One region of the Psychrilyobacter atlanticus DSM 19335 genome, then DNA from elsewhere that is predicted to be linked to it. Evidence: riboswitches for the same ligand, from Rfam matches in the RefSeq annotation. Region 1 holds a riboswitch; each other region holds the start of a gene.
What was found. A riboswitch is a leader RNA that binds a small molecule or an ion and turns the genes downstream of it on or off. The one in region 1 is predicted to bind cyclic di-GMP.
Positions count from the first base shown of each region.

Region 2: linked by a shared signal. The riboswitch ahead of K337_RS0116925 (HD domain-containing phosphohydrolase) and the one ahead of K337_RS0105925 (HD domain-containing phosphohydrolase) in region 1 are both predicted to bind cyclic di-GMP.
Region 3: linked by a shared signal. The riboswitch ahead of K337_RS0114170 (HD domain-containing phosphohydrolase) and the one ahead of K337_RS0105925 (HD domain-containing phosphohydrolase) in region 1 are both predicted to bind cyclic di-GMP.

Region 1 covers NZ_KE384547.1:1,156,605-1,162,347, forward strand. The annotation lists gene K337_RS17775 (alanine/glycine:cation symporter family protein) at 1-952, opposite strand, end outside; gene K337_RS19760 (hypothetical protein) at 1,596-1,751, opposite strand; partial or broken gene K337_RS17780 (SelT/SelW/SelH family protein) at 1,978-2,163, shown strand; cyclic di-GMP riboswitch class I at 2,379-2,468, shown strand; gene K337_RS0105925 (HD domain-containing phosphohydrolase) at 2,613-4,796, shown strand; gene K337_RS19095 (sterol desaturase family protein) at 4,926-5,693, opposite strand.
Region 2 covers NZ_KE384548.1:1,053,487-1,059,229, forward strand. The annotation lists gene K337_RS0116920 (FadR/GntR family transcriptional regulator) at 1-11, opposite strand, end outside; gene K337_RS0116925 (HD domain-containing phosphohydrolase) at 228-2,411, opposite strand; cyclic di-GMP riboswitch class I at 2,572-2,656, opposite strand; gene K337_RS0116930 (patatin-like phospholipase family protein) at 2,885-3,727, opposite strand; gene K337_RS20080 (hypothetical protein) at 3,789-3,935, opposite strand; gene K337_RS0116940 (winged helix-turn-helix transcriptional regulator) at 4,056-4,367, shown strand; gene K337_RS0116945 (aminotransferase-like domain-containing protein) at 4,454-5,743, shown strand, end outside.
Region 3 covers NZ_KE384548.1:490,656-496,398, forward strand. The annotation lists gene K337_RS0114140 (YeiH family protein) at 1-872, opposite strand, end outside; gene K337_RS0114150 (hypothetical protein) at 1,513-1,818, opposite strand; gene K337_RS19970 (hypothetical protein) at 1,834-1,977, opposite strand; gene K337_RS0114160 (ATP-binding protein) at 2,164-2,487, shown strand; gene K337_RS0114165 (HD domain-containing protein) at 2,662-3,249, opposite strand; cyclic di-GMP riboswitch class I at 3,571-3,656, shown strand; gene K337_RS0114170 (HD domain-containing phosphohydrolase) at 3,756-5,743, shown strand, end outside.

The DNA of each region.
Region 1 (5,743 bases):
CATTATATGCACCTGTTAACAGAATCATAAATCCTGTTGCACTGCAGACAAACAATGTATCTATATAAACTGAAAATGCTTGAACTAACCCTTGCTTAGCAGGATGAGAAACCTCAGCCGCACCGGCTGCCATAGGACCAGTACCTTGACCAGCTTCGTTAGAATAAATACCACGTTTTACACCCCATGAGATTGCCATTCCTAAAATTCCACCAAAAGCTGCATTTACTCCAAATGCACTCTTGATAATCAACATGAAAACAGCCGGAAGCTGTGCAATATTAACAACAATAATGATAAGGGCAACAAGAATATAAGCTCCTGCCATAAATGGCACAAGAATTTCAGCTGCTTTACCCATACGATGGACTCCACCAAAGATAATAGTACCTAAAAGAATAACGATTATAGCACCTGTTATATAAGGGCTGAGACCGAAAGCAGTATTTACACTACTAGCTATACTGTTTGCTTGAACCCCTGGCAATAAAAATCCCATTGCAACTACCGAAGAAACGGCAAATAGCACAGCATACCATTTTATACCGAGACCTTTTTCTATATAGTACGAAGGTCCACCACGATATTGATTGTCAATTTCAACCTTGTAAATTTGAGCTAACGCTGATTCCACAAAAGCAGAACCTGCACCTAAAAATGCTATTACCCACATCCAAAATAACGCTCCGGGACCACCGAGAGCAATGGCTGTTGCAACACCTGCGATATTACCAGTTCCTACTCTACCAGAAACAGCTAGTGCAAATGCTTGGAAAGAAGAAACACCCTGTTCAGATTCTTGACCACCAAAAAGTAGTCTTATCATTTCTTTCAGATGGCGTATCTGCATAAATCGCGTTGCAAACGAGAAGTAAAGTCCTGTTGCAAGAAGTAAATACACCAGTACTGGACTCCAAATTATCGAGTTGAGAAAATCAACAGCTTGACCCATAAATAACCTCCTTAAATAAAAAAATAATACTATGGCATTGTTTAATTTAATTAGAATATATTTTGATTACAATTCTATATTCTTTTTTTATGATGAAATTCCTTTTTTTTTGGTATAAAAAATTAAAAATCACACTAGAGCTTATATTTTTAGGGGCTAACTAAAAAAACAGGATGAATTATCCTGCTTTAAATATTATTGTTTTTTATTAATTGTTGAATTATATAATTTTTTAATATATCTACTGGGTATATAATTCATTAACTTATTTATTTTATCAACGAGAAAAATTAACTATTTAAAATATTGGGTATATATTCCACAATTTTTTATAACTTTTAGAATAAAAATTTCGTAATTTTATTTTTTCTCTATTTCCCCCTTTTAATATAATATGCTTTATTAAAATATCAATATAAGTTTGCGTATGATAGATATAATCAATTTTCTCGTTAGAACTTAAAGGTGGTTCTATATTAGGTATGTTAATAAATAAAACTCCTTGGATATTTTTCTTCAGGACCATTTTAAGACCTTTTTTATTTGAAATCTCCATAGCTTTATAAAAATTATCATAAATATTTTTAGTCGAAACCATAATATGCCTCCATTTTAGGATTTTATTTCTATTTTAATAAAGATATTATATTACTCCACTTATTCCCCTAGCATAACGAGCATTTTTTTTCTTACACAATGGACAAATCTTCTTATATGGAACTCCAAGAGAATCTACTGCTGTTTCAAATTTTTTTTTGCATTTTAAACATTTTATTATTTTAGTATTTTTATTATTCATATGTCCCCCTATTCACTTATAATTCTTAGAATTTTTAATAGTTCCTTAAATTTAATAGTTCTTTATACTATAGGTAGTGTTATTTTCCTTTTATTTTTACAAATATAAAGGAAAATACTTAACTTACTCGTATAAAATTATGATAAAAATATAATTATAAAGGAGGTAACGTATGAAACCTATATTATCAATTGAGTTTTGTACATCATGAGGGTATGCAGAGAAAGCAGTGGATGCTATTGGAGCCTTGGTAGGGTTCTATAAAAATTATTTCTTAGAGTTTAAACTTATCCCTTCGTCTGGAGGTGTATTTGAAGTTAGATTTGAAGACAAACTTTTGTTTTCTAAAAAAAAAGCGGGAAGATTTCCAGAGTTAGATGAGTTAATTGAACTTGTAAAAAACGAAATATAGAAATAATTAAAAAAAAACTTAATCATAATAAAATTTTAAGAAAATTAAAGTTAAAAAAACAGAGGGAAGTATCTCTGTTTTTTTATTATCTATATTTTATTGTTAGATTTATTTTTTATACTCCTATCCTTGATTTTTATTATAAATATATATATAATATATTTAATTTGATTTTAAGATTATTAAAATCAAAGTTTAAAGAGATTAAAAAATAATTCTGAAAAAGGCAAAGCAGAAGAAATTCTGTGACGCAAAACTAAAGGGTCTAAGTCTATATTATTTAGAGATGACAGCCAGTTGCCAAAACTTTTTTAGAGGTGTGCTATTTGTGTGATACAAAGTAGCCTCTTTTTTATTTTGCCTAATTTAAATATTATTCTGTATGAGCTTTAAGATTAACTTGATAAAGAAGAATTGTTAGACACTACTGAAAGCATTTGGAGGTTTATATGTATAAAATTTTATGGCCGATTTTTTTCTTTTTGTATATTTCATCCTTTGGGATGGATACACTAAAAATTGAATTAACTAAAGAGGAAAAGGAATGGGTTAAGCTGAATCAACGTAAAAATATAACTATTTATATGGATGAAAATAGGGGAATATTAAATTATCATTCAAATGGACGAAGGAGGGGAGTTTTCCCTAAAATCATTAAATTTCTGGAAAGAAACACAGGACTAAAATTTCAGGTGATTAATGAAGATACTGACAAATTTGAAAGATCTGTGGATTCGGGTTTTCCTGATATCGTAATGGGGGTAGAGGACTACAAAAGAAACAATAAAAAATATATTTATATAAAAAAATCACTGAACTTAGATGGAGTGATGATAACCAGAAATGATTATCCATCCATTGATTTTAAGACAGATATCTCCAATAAAATAATTGTTTGTATGGAAGGTGATCTGATAAAAGATAAAATTTTGAAAAAGTATGGAAATTCAGTAAAACTTATCCTTAAACCAACGAGAAAGGGAGCTATGGATTCTCTTTTATTAGGAGAGGCAGATATCTATATTGAAGATTATGAGGATGGATTAAAATATCTGATTGAAAATCCGGAAACAAAAGCTAGAATAAACTATCTTTCAAATGACCTTGAAACTGACTATTATATAGGGGGAAAATCAGAATATAAACAATTATTAAATCTGGTTGAAAGATTATTAAATCGTGCTGATATAACAATGAAGTTTTTTTATGATGAATCTGTGGAATACACAAAAAATAAGGTGAAGATTTCAAATGAAATAAAAAAATATATGGAAGAAAAAAAGGTTATAAAAGTTTTTATCCCAAAAGTAGATGATATTCCACAGCTTTATCACAGAGATAAATTTGGGAATAAAGCTGGATTTTTGGTGAATTATTTCAATGAAATAGAAAAAATAATGGGATTGAAAATAGTTTTAGAAGAAAACGATTCACCTTCTTCTTTTGATATTAATCCCTTTATATTATCGGTGAATGGAAAAGAATTAAACAATAAAGAGCACCTTTCCACAGAACCCTATGTAGAAGCTCAATTCTCAATCTTCAACAGGGCAGACGAGGGATATATTCCATATTCTGATGATCTAGAAATCTATAAGATAGCCGTGGTAGGAGGATCTCTTATTGAAAAATATCTTTTGAGTAAAGGGTTAAAGGATAACTTAGTAACCTTCAAAACAATTGAAGAAACTATGACTGCTGTGAGTGAAGGTGATGCAGATATTCTTATAGGGAGAATACAGTATATTGACAAACTCTTAAAAAAGTATCGTATAGAAAACATAAAAATAGCAGGAATTATGCCTGATAAGATAGACTTGAGGTTTGGTGTCCCTAAAAAAGACGAAATACTTTATTTTCTGATAAATGGTTTCAACAATGATTTTTCCTATGGGATAAAAATGAATAAAGATGAATTTTTTTCAAAAAATACGGAAATAGCAAAGGACTATAAATTTTCTATTATTATATTACTGATTTCAATTCTTGGGTTTTTAGGAGTATACATTCATTTAAAAAGATTTAAAAAAGTATACAATAAATTAAAAAATATAACGATAGGTCTAGTGGAGACTCTGGAGAGTGCAAATACTTATAATGATGAAGATACCGGTGCACACATAAAGCGGCTAAATCAATATTCAGAATTATTGGCTGAAGAACTTAAATTATCAAATTCTTTTGTAAATGAAATAGGACTATACGCTTCCCTTCATGATATAGGTAAAATAGGGATTTCAGATGCCATCCTAAAAAAACCAGGGAAACTGACAGAGGAAGAGTTTGAGATCATGAGAAGCCACATAGAAATTGGTTACAACCTTATAAAGGATTTAGATGTAAGTCCAGTGGCATCAAATATAGTCAGGTATCATCATGAAAAATGGAATGGGAAAGGTTATGGAAAGGGACTCAAAGGAGAAGAGATTCCTGTAGAAGCAAGAATAGTGGCATTGGCAGATGTGTATGATGCTTTACGGCAGGAACGAGTTTATAAAAAAGCCTTTACCCATGAAAAATCTATGGAAATAATAATTTCTGAGAGTGGTAAACATTTTGACCCTAGAATAGTTGAAATCTTTATAAAAAAACATGAGAATTTTCGGGATATATTTGAAGAGAGTAAGGTGTAATTTATAAATAAAAAAATTCTTAAAAATAAACTTTATTCCCTTTTAAGGGAATTAAATTTATTATTTTCATTTAAGATTAATTTCAAAAGGGCGCTATAAATTCAGCGTCCTTTTATTTGGGGTTATTTATCATTTTTCTATAAAGGGTTGTTTTATCATATATGAAAAATACTGATATTTCTCTTCTATATATCCAGGTATTCCATACTTAGGTGTAGATATATCTCTCTGGGGGAGAAATGTTCCAAAAATTTTATCCCATAGGATAAGAAAGGATGAGAAGTTGGAGTTTGATTCTTTCCACTTTAAAGAATGATGGATCCTATGGAGATATGGTGTCACAATAATCTTTGAAAGAAAAATATCTAAGCTTCGGTTGATCCTTATATTGCTGTGATGAAAATAAACATTTACATTAAATATTACATCATAAAATAAAAGAGCCTCTACAGGTATCCCTATTAGAAGTATAAAGGGCAGTTTGAAGAGGTGCCCCATGAGTACCTCAAAAAAATGAAACCTCAGGGCAGAAGAAGCGTTGAGAAGCCTGTCTGTATGATGAATTGTGTGAAAGTGCATCAGAAATGAGTTCCTGTGGAGCAGCCGGTGCCACCAGTAATTTATACAGTCTAAAACTATAACTCCTAAGAGGAGTTTGAATCTGTAGTCTAAAGGGATCATATTAATAATTCCTATTTCTAGGTTTTCAAGGTATTTAGCTAAAGTATAAACTGTAAAAAGTGAAAAATATCTTCCAATAAATAAGTTGACCACTCCAAGACCAATATTATTTATATCGTGTCTTTTTCCACCAATATTTTTATTTACCTGTGGGATTATTCTTTCCAATATAAATAATAGAAAAAAAAATCCTCCCATCAATATCAATCTTTCCATAATTTCCTCTCCTCAAATGAATTTGATGTATATAAAATTGTTTATTTAGA
Region 2 (5,743 bases), on a different contig from region 1:
CTTTCCTCCATCTCTCTCTCCCTTATCTGCCTCTTTTATTTTCTTTAGTTATTTTATCAACCTTTATAAAAAAAGACAACTTTTAAAAAATAATGAGCTGTCTATATATAAGAAGAAAAATGAAGAGTTCTAGATCCCACCAAAAAATCTCACTATTCTATTAATAGTGAGATTTTTTTTAGTTTATATTTTCATAATTTTTTTATTCCATTAAAGATAGAATTATTTTAATTTCCCTCAAAAATTCTTTCAAAATATCTATGTTTTTTTATAAAAATTTTAACTATTCTAGGGTCAAAATGTTTACCGCTTTCAGATCTTATTATCTCTACTGATTTTTCATGAGTGAAGGCTTTTTTATAAACCCGTTCCTGTCGTAAGGCGTCGTATACATCTGCTAAAGCCACTATTCTGGCTTCGATTGGGATTTCTTCCCCCTTTAGTCCTTTCCCATATCCCAAACCATTCCATTTTTCATGGTGATATCTGACTATATTTAAGGCTACTGGACTAATTCCCAGATCCTTCATGAGATTATACCCTATTTCCACATGATTTTTCATTGTCTCAAATTCTTCCTCAGTCAGCTTTCCGGGCTTTTTTAATATGCTATCAGATATCCCTATCTTCCCCACATCATGAAGTGAAGCATATAACCCGACTTCATTTACAAAAGAGTTTGACATTTTAAGTTCTTCAGCCAATAATTCTGAATATTGATTTAACCGCTTTATGTGTGCCCCGGTGTCTTCATCATTAAATGTATTGGCATTTTCCAAAGTCTCAACCAGACCAATAGTTAATTTTTTTAATTTCAAAGAAGTGTTTTTAAACTTTCTTAAATGATTATAAACAAAACTTAGCAGAAAAATCGAAATTACTGAGATAATTATGGAAAGTTTATAATCTTTTGCTATTTCTATTTTCTTTATAAAAAATTTATTTTTTTCCTCTTTTATCCTATAAGAAAATTCATTGTTTAATGAATTTATTAAAAAATAAAGGACTTTATCTTTTTTAGGTATTCCAAAACTTAATTCTAACTTATCCTGAATGGTTCCTGCAACTTGAAGATTCTTTGCACTATATAGTTTTGAAAAATAATCTATTTGCTGTAATTCTCCTATTAAAATATCCGCTTTTTTAGAACTTACCGCTGCCAATACCTGTTCTATATTTTTAAATCTTATTAAGTTCCCCCCTAACCCTTTATACAAAAGATATTTTTCGATAAAAGAATCTTTTACTACAGCAATTCGATATTTTTTTAGGTTATCAAAATATGGAACGTAGCCTTCATCACTACTGCTAAAGATCAATAACGGCATCTGGGTGTAGGGTTCGGTTATAAGTATCTCTTCATTTTCAGGTATCAATTCTTCCCCATTGACACTCAATATAAATGGGTCTATGTCAAAATCAGAATCTGTATCTTCTCTTTCAAATTCTATTTTTAACCCTAATATTTTATCAATTTCATAGAAATAGTTATTTAAAAATCCTTCAGGAACTTTGTTTCCATTAATATAATAAAGCTGTGGAAACTCTTCAAAGGAAGGGAGTAATACTTTTATTTTTTTTCTCTTCTTAATATATTTTTCTATTTCAGCAGATATTTCCAGCTTATTTTTTGTATAACTCAACGTTTCCTCGTGAAAAAACTTCATCGTTAAGTCTTTATTATTAAAAATTCTCTCTACTATATCTAGCAGCGGCTGAAACTCTGCCTTTCCTCCAGTATAATAACCTGTTTTAATAATTTTTGAAAAATAATTTAATTTTACATTATTATTTGGATTTTTGACTAAATATTTTAAAGCCTCCTGATAATCTTCGATATAGATATCTGCTTCCTTAGACAGGATCGCTTCTACAGCTTCTTTTTGATTTGGTTTAGATATCAGTGTAATTAGATTCCCGTATTTTTTTATAATTTTATTTTTTATCTGATCTCCCTCTTCATAGACAATTTTTTTCCCAAAATTATCTTCTTTAAAATCGATGGAAGGATAATCTTTCCTGGTAATTGCAACTCCATCTAGCTCAATAGGCATATCTATATATTTGTACTCTTTATTATTTCTTTTATAATCTTCTACCCCCATTACTATATCAGGAATTCCTAAATCTACAGAACACTCAAATACTTCAGTATCTTCATTGATTATTTGAAAACTCAATCCTGTATTTTCTTCCAATAATTTAATTATATTAGGAAAAAAACCCTTTCTTTTCCCCTCTGAATCATAATTTAATATCCCCCTGTCTTTATCCAAATAAATCGTTATAGTTTTATTTTTATGTGCTGAAATCCATTCTTTTTCATCTTTGTTAAATTGAAGGTTTAAACCCTCTATCCCATAGATAGAAACATTCAATAAAATAAAAATTGAAAATAATAACTTATACATAACTCCTCCATCTTTTTCATATATTTATTTTTTCTTCATTGCTAACGCTTTCAGCAGCTTAAATTTTGTAAAGTTGAAAGTGTTTTATTTTTCATTAAAATTAAGTAAATAAAAAAGAGGCTACATTGTAATCATACAAATAGCATCTCTCTAAAAAAGTTGTGGCAACTGGCTGTCATATCTTAATAGACTTAGACCCTTTAGTTTTGCGTCACAAAATTTCTCCTGTTTTGCCTTTTTCAGAATTATTCTTTTAGTTATATTCTTTTATTCTTAAACAAAATATTATAACTTTATCTTCATAATAACAAAATAAAATAAAAACTTCAAATTATCCTATAAAAAGTAAGATAATGATAGGCTTTTTAAAAAACTAACTAGAATTAAGAAAATAAGAGAGATAATCAATTAAGATTATCTCTCTTGTTTCCTTAACAAATTTATATTTCAATTAAATACTTTTCTAATACCTTTTAGTCATTTAAAAATAATTGGATCTCCTCTGCTTTTTTTACAACTTTTTCATAACCTTCATTATAACTCTTATTTAATTTTTCAAAATCTCTGGTTAATATGGAAATATTACTATCGGGTCTTATTAGATATGCAATTCCTTTTTCTTCTAATTTTTCCAACTCTTCCAGAGTTTTATTATATTTTTCATGCCTCTTCTTTAAAATTTCAATCAAATTAGGATACTCTTTATAAACTACAGATGAAGCATTGAGATACCATGGTGATCTTTCAACATATCCTTTTGGACGAGTTAAAACAATCAATAATTTTTTATTCCCATCCAGTAGAGCTTTCTTATACGGAATTGGATCGGACACTCCTCCATCAATATAGTAGTTGTCCCTGATTTTTACAAAATCTGTTAATCCAGGATAGGCACAGGATGCTTTTAAAGTTTTTTCGAAACAATTTATTTTATTTTTTTCAAAATAGTGAGGCCGGCCAGTCTCAACATTTGTTGCTACAGATAAAAATCTTTTAGTACTCTTATTGAAAGCACAGTAATCAAAAGGGTTTTTAAATTTATTCATCATAATAAAAACAAAATCTGAATGCAGGATACTCTCATTGGTAAAGATCCTTTTCATATCAAAAAAATCATCGCTAAGCATGCATTCTATCAGCACTTCTTTGTTCCAACACCTTTGATTAGTTATATATGAGGCCCCTGTATAAGCTCCCATAGAAACACCTATAACATAGGGTAGATGAATATCTTTTTCTAAAAAAGCATCTAAAACACCTGATCTAAAAATTCCTCTCATACCTCCACCCTCGAGGATTAAAGCACTATTTCCCATATTTATCCCTCCATAAATAACAACTATTAAATATAATATATAATTATTTTTTGATTTCTTTTTATAAATCTATTTTTAAGTCTCTAGTATAACCAAAACTACCAAGACAAATCAAATTATATTTTATAATTATTTCTTCTTCTAAAGAATTCTTTCCTAATATTAGAAGACCTATCATATTTTTATTTTTATAACCTAAGAATATCATCTAAACTTTTTTGTGTATAGTGGTTTCCGTTTAGTTATATAGTTTCATTTAGGAAAGTATTGATTCTTTATTCTCTCTGTAATATAATTAATATAAAGAAAGAAACTGGAGGAGATAAACATGGATAAAATATATTCAAAAGGATGTAGAATAGAGGAAACACTTAAAATTTTAGGAAATAAATGGACATTTCTAATAATTAAAAACCTTATGGGAGATAAGCTGAGATTTAACGAGTTGTTACATCTTTTAAACGGCATAAGTCCAAAAACATTAACTGAAAGGTTAAGAAGTTTAGAAAAAGAAGGAATAATTACAAGGAAGATATACCCTGAAATTCCTCCTAAAGTAGAATATAAACTGACACCTAAAGGTGATGACTTAAAAATTATTCTAGATACTTTAAATCAGTGGGGAAAAAAATATATTTAGATCTATTATTTTAATTAAATCATTATTGATGGCTTAAACAGACATTTAAAATTATATTTAGCTGAAAATATCTAGGAGGAATTTTTATGATTATAAATTGGAAACCAAATAAATTAATTAAAATACCGCTTCATATTCAAATTTTAAATTATTTTAAAAAGATGATAACAACTGGACAATGGGTTAATGGAGAAAGGCTTCCTTCCCAGAGAGAGTTAGCTACAATATTCAATGTTAATCGAAGTACTATTTCAACAGTGATAGAAGAATTAAAATTTAAAGGATATATAGCAACAAATGGAAAAGCAGGAACTTTTATCTCTGCCAATAACCTCAAAAATTTATTATATAACAATAAATATATGATTGATAATATGTTAAAAACAGGAATTTTAAAAAGAAATAACGAAATCTATAGGGAGATAGAAAATTTAGGTTCTAAAAATATGATCAATTTAGGACAAGGTGCCCTGGATAAAACACTCTATCCTAAAAAAAAGATGAAAAATTTACTATCTGAAGTCATGAATGAAATGGATGAATTACCTTATGGTAATAAAGAGGGAGAACCTGAACTTATATTTCAGATAGAAAAAATCATGAAAAATCTATCGGTTGATATGGATAAAAATAAAATATTAATTGTCTCTGGAGCAACTCAAGGTTTATTCATTGTGGTCTTCGGTCTTCTTTCAAGGGGAAGTATAATAAAAACAAAATTACCATCCTATGTTAAATCTCTAGAAGTATTCAATGCTGCAGGACTAAAAATCGATAAATTAAGTAAAAAAATAAATAATCCAAGTGTTATCTATACAATCCCTACTTTTCATAATCCAACTGGAAAAGTAATGAATTCAGTAGAGAGGGAAATTTTTATAAATAAATATGCCAGCCAAAATCCAATTATTGAGGACGATGTTTTCAGGGATCTTTGGTATGAAGAGGAACCTCCTCAACCTTTAAAATCTTATCAGGGAGAAAATATAATCTATATCAATAGTTTTTCTAAAACAATCTCTCCAGGGTTAGGAGTAGGGTGGATTTGTGCCGACAGTTATATAATCGATAAACTCAGCGAGATAAAACATCAAATTGATTCAGGCACCTCAATTATCAATCAAAAATTAGCGGCAAAATGGTTGGAATCAAATGAATACAATAACAACATTAAACATCTCAGAAAAAATTTGAAAATCCGCCGTGATCTGGTTGAATCCATATTAAATAGAGATTTTTCTGAAATATTTAGCTGGAAAAAACCAAGTGGTGGTTATTTTTTCTGGCTTAAATCAAAAGATAGAATTAAGGGATTGAAAATCTTTAAACATGCCTTAAAGAATGGATTAATTATCTATCCTGGAGATATGTATGGG
Region 3 (5,743 bases), on a different contig from region 1:
TCTCCATTGAATACTCCTAAAGTTTTTAGCGTTGTAAAAATAAAAAATCCAGTGATATACCAAGGTATGTTTAATTTTTTAAATCCTCTTTTTTTAGTTTCTTCTAAAGTAGTTTCATTTACTTCAACTTCTACTTCAATTTCTACTTCTTTCTCAATCTTAGCTAACTTACTATCTTTTGCAACTTTTTTACCTAAATAACTTACTAATACTACTATGAAGATAATTCTTATTATCTTAAAGATTGTAGCTAACTGTAATACTTCATTATTAACTAATTGACCTGCACCAATAACTTGACCTACCGATTGAAGAATACCTCCTATAAGAGCAGAAGTCATAACTGTGTCTCCATGAAATATTACTCTAGAGGTAAATGGAAGTAAAAACATTAATACCGTTCCAACTAAGTTTACTATTGTAATAGATATTCCAAGATCATTTTGTTCAGGTTTAACAACTGGAGAAACTGCTCCGATTGCCGATGATCCACATACTGCGTTTCCACTACCCATTAGGTATGTAAATTTCTTCTTAAATTTCATTTTTTTTCCAATCCATATAGAAGCTGCTACAGTTATCATCATCTGAATGATAATAAAACTCACACCTTTAACTCCAACACTGAAAACACTATAGATATTTAATGTTCCTCCTAAAAGAACTATAGAATAAGATAATAGGTTTGATTCTGAAAAAACAGATCCAGCAGCAAATTTATCACTTTTAACTAACGTGTTTCCAAGAATAATTCCAAGTATAATTGCAAAACTGGCTCCTCCTAATTTAGGAAATATACCACCTAAAACTGTTCCAATATATGCAATAACAGAACAAACAATAAATCCCGGTATAATTTTTTTAATATTCATAATCTTTCACTCCTTTTATTAATATAGCTTTATTTTAAGCTGATTTTAATGATAAGTAAAATACTAATAATTGATCTTTATCATAGGTTATAACCTATGATTGTAAAAAAAATAAACATAATTAGGATAAAAGTACAGACGCTTCGTAAGTTCTCATAGTGATTATTTGACTAACAAAATCACAAAGGTATCTTCTCCTATGAGACTAAAAGAGGTAGTGTTTATTTTAAATCTGGAAGAGATTGGAAGAAGGTAGCCACCGGATCTATTGTCTACGGCTATATAATTTATGAATTATTCTAAGAAAAATAAAAATTGAGGTGATTATAATGGAATATATAGCAAATTTAAGAGTGGATCTAAAAGAAATAAAAATAATCAGGGCATTGATAGAGGTTGAGATAAATAATTAGTTTTTAAAACAATTATTAAAGAAAATACAACTTGGAGAGATCAATATTTTAGAAGACTCATTAGAAATTTGATATTTTGATAAAAAAAGGAAGTAGTAACCTTTTTAGTTAATACTTCCTTTTTATTTCTTTAATTATCAGAAAAATGATTTTGTAACATTTTATTCTGTTGTGTTTATTTATATTATTGAAGTTATTTTAAACTTTTGTAATACTTCAAAAGTAATTTAATAATAACCACTTTTTACCCATTTTTTATTTTCATCATTAGCATTATAGAATGATAATAATTCTCTGTGAGCATTAATGTAGGCCTCTTTTTTAGAATTAGCTATACATAAAGAGCTCACATAAGGTGCTGCTTGTTCACTACCCTGATAGTGATGAGAACATGAATGATGATATCTTCCATATTCATCTTTTTCAATTTTCACCCCTATTCTTTGAGTATCAATATATACAATAAACTCTTCAATAAATTTATAACTTTGTACAGTTTCTTTGTCACTAAATATTTCTAAAAATTCTTTCATTACTTCCCCCTTTCCTTATTTTTTAATAAATCCATTTTTTTCCAATAATTCATAAAGATTTTTATGCGTCATATGATTAATATTTCCTAATAGACATTCTTTTTCTATAAATTCTTTGACTTCAGAACAATAAAAAAACTCCCAATCACTTTTAGACATTTTTATATCTCCTTTTATATATATTTTTGCAATAATAAGAGTTTAGCTTAAGTTTTAGTTTATTCAAAATTTAGTTTTTTTTAATTTTTATAAGGTGTAATTAAAAGAGAGTTTCGGAGCTTCTAAGGAGCATTTATTAATTCAATAATTCATGCTAACTTTGAGGTAGAACAGCCAATTAAAGTAATTAAATATCCTAATTACTTTCAATTTGAAAATCTGGGGACCTTGATAATTTCCAAGGGAGACTTTTTCGAAGGAGAACATTCTGATCTAAGAAATCATATTATTCAAGAAATTTTTAGATACTTAAATTTATGCGAAAGAGATGGCAACGTGATTCCTAAGATCTTAAAAACTGTAAAAGATTATTCATATAAGCATCCAGACATTAAGGAAGATAAAGATCCATTAAGGATAATACTTGAAAATTTAAATTACTATAAGTTAAAAGGTTATATATATTCGACTAAAAAAGAATGTGGAGATAGTTTCTCTGAAAAAATATAGATATTATAGAGCGGTGGGAATCAATTTTATTTGACGAGGAGTTGGTCGGTTATTACTTTGCAGAGATCATTGATTTTCAGAGGATACCTCATATTTTTAGAGATTATTTTGATTATGAGACCTATGAAATATTAGAGAGTCTATCTTATTTCATAGAGATAGCCCCATAGGGGGCTATTTTTTAGTTTTTATTATTCCCCTTGCTCTGTATTTTTCAAGCTCAGGAAGTATATATTTTTCAAATAATTCAGGTACATAAAGTTTTAAAAAATTTACTCTACCTAAAACTTGATCCATAGTTGCTTCAAATTTTTTCCAAGTGTGCCCATCAGAAGTCAAGTTTTGCATAAACCCTTGGTATCTATCACAGACATTAGCATATTTTGCTTCACTTGTTTCGCAATCTTCAAATTCTAACCATAGATCTAAAAATTCTTTTCTTTGATCTTCCGGTAAAATAGAAAATAATTGTTTTGCTGCTTGAGTTTCTTCTTTTCTCTTATCTGGTCTTTCTACACCATAAACAGGAGTATCTCCAGCATATATTTCTATTAAATCATGGATTAATATCATTTTTAGTGATTTTTCTAAATCTACTTTTTCTATAAAATATTCTTTCAATGTTAGAGCTACCATAGCCATATGCCAACTATGCTCTGCATCATTCTCTCTTCTTTTATTAAGAGCTAGAGATTCTCTAAAAATATCTTTTACCTTGTCAATTTCATGTAAAAAATCCATTTGCTGTTTTATTCGCTTCATTTATATTCCTCCTATATCTTTATTTTTCTTATTGTACCACATATAGTCTACATATTTTCATTAAGTAGTATCAATTGACTATCCCCCTCTAAAGCGGTAGCGTTCGAAGAGGATACTCATATGGGGGATTAAGCTCGTTCGCTCTCCCTCGGAGTATGGCAGAGATAAATAGTCTCAGACCCCTCTTTAAAAGAAAATCTTAAATTGTAATGAAATTTTAATATTATAATGAAATATTCAACATTAAAATGAATTAATTTGGAGTTTAATCTCAAACTTGATACAATTAGTTCAGTATATTTTAAATTAAAAACTAAATAATTATGAAAAAGGCAAAACAGAAGAAATTCTGTGACGCAAAACTAGAGGGTCTACGTTTATATTAGATATGACAGCCAGTTACCAAAACTTTTTTCGAGAGTCACTATCTGTAGAATGCAGTGTAGTCTCTTTTTTATTTGATTTTTATTTGATATAAAATTATTTTAATAAATTAAGGAGGTTTTATGAAAAAATTTATATGGATATTTTTATTCGTTTTTTCCATCTCAGCTTTTGGTAAAAAGTTAATTACTGTTCCGCTGACTTCAGAAGAAAAAGAATGGATTAAATCTATAAAAAAAGATAAGATTAAAATCTATTTGGACAGCGATTTGGGAATATTGAATTATTCAGTTAAGGGAAAATACGATGGTATTTATCTTGAACTCATTAAAATTTTAGAAAATAGTACAGGAATGGAGTTTGAAATAATAAAAAAAGATGAAAACGAGTTTGAAGCGGAAATAAATTCAGGAACCCTTGATATAGTAATGGGAGTAGAGGATTATAAAAGGAACCGCGGTGATTATTATTATTTAGAAAAACCGATTACATTAAATGGAGTTTTTCTGACCAGAAAAGATTACCCCATTACTGACTCCAATACAGATTTATCTGGAAAAATTGTAGTTTATTTACATAATGACCAGATTGTAAATAAAGTTATAAACAAATATGGGAACAGGGTAGTGGTTGTTCAAAAACCTAATTTTAAGGAAGCGGTCCAGAGTCTTCTTTCTAGAGAAGCAGATATATATGTTGATGACCTTGAAGATACTTTAAAATACCTTCTAAAAAATAATGTTCCTGAGATTAAAATCAACTATTCATCTTCCTCCTTGGAAACAGACTATTATATCGGTGGTCTTTATAAGTATAAACCTTTGATAGATATAATAGGCAGGATATCTGATACCTTTGATTTGACCAATAAAGCTGTCTATAAAGAAGTCTTAGATTATACAAAGGATCATCTTGAAATATCCAAAGAGATAGAAAATTACCTGAAAAAAAATAAAACTTTAAAAGTCCTTCTTCCAAAAAATATAAATGCTTATCCAATATATTACAGAGATAGTTCGGGAAAACATAACGGATTTCTTTTGAACTATTTTTATGAGATTGAACAAATTTTTGGGATTAAAATGTTATTTGAAGAATCTGATTCCATGGAAGGATTTCATATCAACCCATACGTTGCAGCCATAAATGGGAAAGATATAAATAATAATAATGATTTTCTTACCACAGATCCTTATCTACACTTTCAATTTCATATTTTCAACAGGGAAGAACGCGGCTATATATCCAACCTTGAATCTTTAAAAAAATACAAGATAGCAGCGAGGAAAGGAAGTTTAGAAGAAACTTATCTTCTAAAGAAAGGATTAGAAAAAAATCTTGTTTTATTTGATACAGATAGAGATGTTATAGAGTCTTTAGACCAGGGAGCTGTCGATGTTATAATAGGCAGAGTACGAAAAGTTCATTATTTACTGAAAAAATATAATATACAGAGTATAAAAACTACTGGAATTATTTCAGACAAAATAAGCCTTAAATTTGGTATCCCTAAAGACAATGAAGTTCTTTATTTTTTAATAAATTCATATACAAAGGATTTTTTCTCCAGTATAGAATCCAGAAAAAATAATTTTTTAGAAAGAAAAATTAAAGTTATAAAAGATTTTAAAATTTCAATAATTATAACTTTAATTTCAGCATTAGGATTTTTGGCAGTGTATATTCATTTAAAAAAATTTAAGGCACTCTATTCAAAATTAACCAATATAACTCTGGGAATGGTAGAAGCACTGGAAAACGCCAACACATATAATGACGAAGATACCGGAGATCATGTAAAGAGGATAAGCAGGTATTCTGAATTTATAGCATATGAAATGAAACTATCTAATAAATTTATAAAGGAGATAGGTCTTTATGCCTCCCTGCATGATATAGGTAAGATAGGTATATCCGATGCCATTCTAAAGAAACCTGGAAAATTAACAGAAGAAGAATTTGAAACTATGAAAACACATGCAGAGATAGGGTATAATATGATAAAGGATTTAGAGGTAAGTGAAGTGGCTCTAAATATTATAAGGTACCACCATGAAAAATGGGATGGGAACGGCTATGGAAAGGGACTCAAGGGAACCGAAATTCCTCT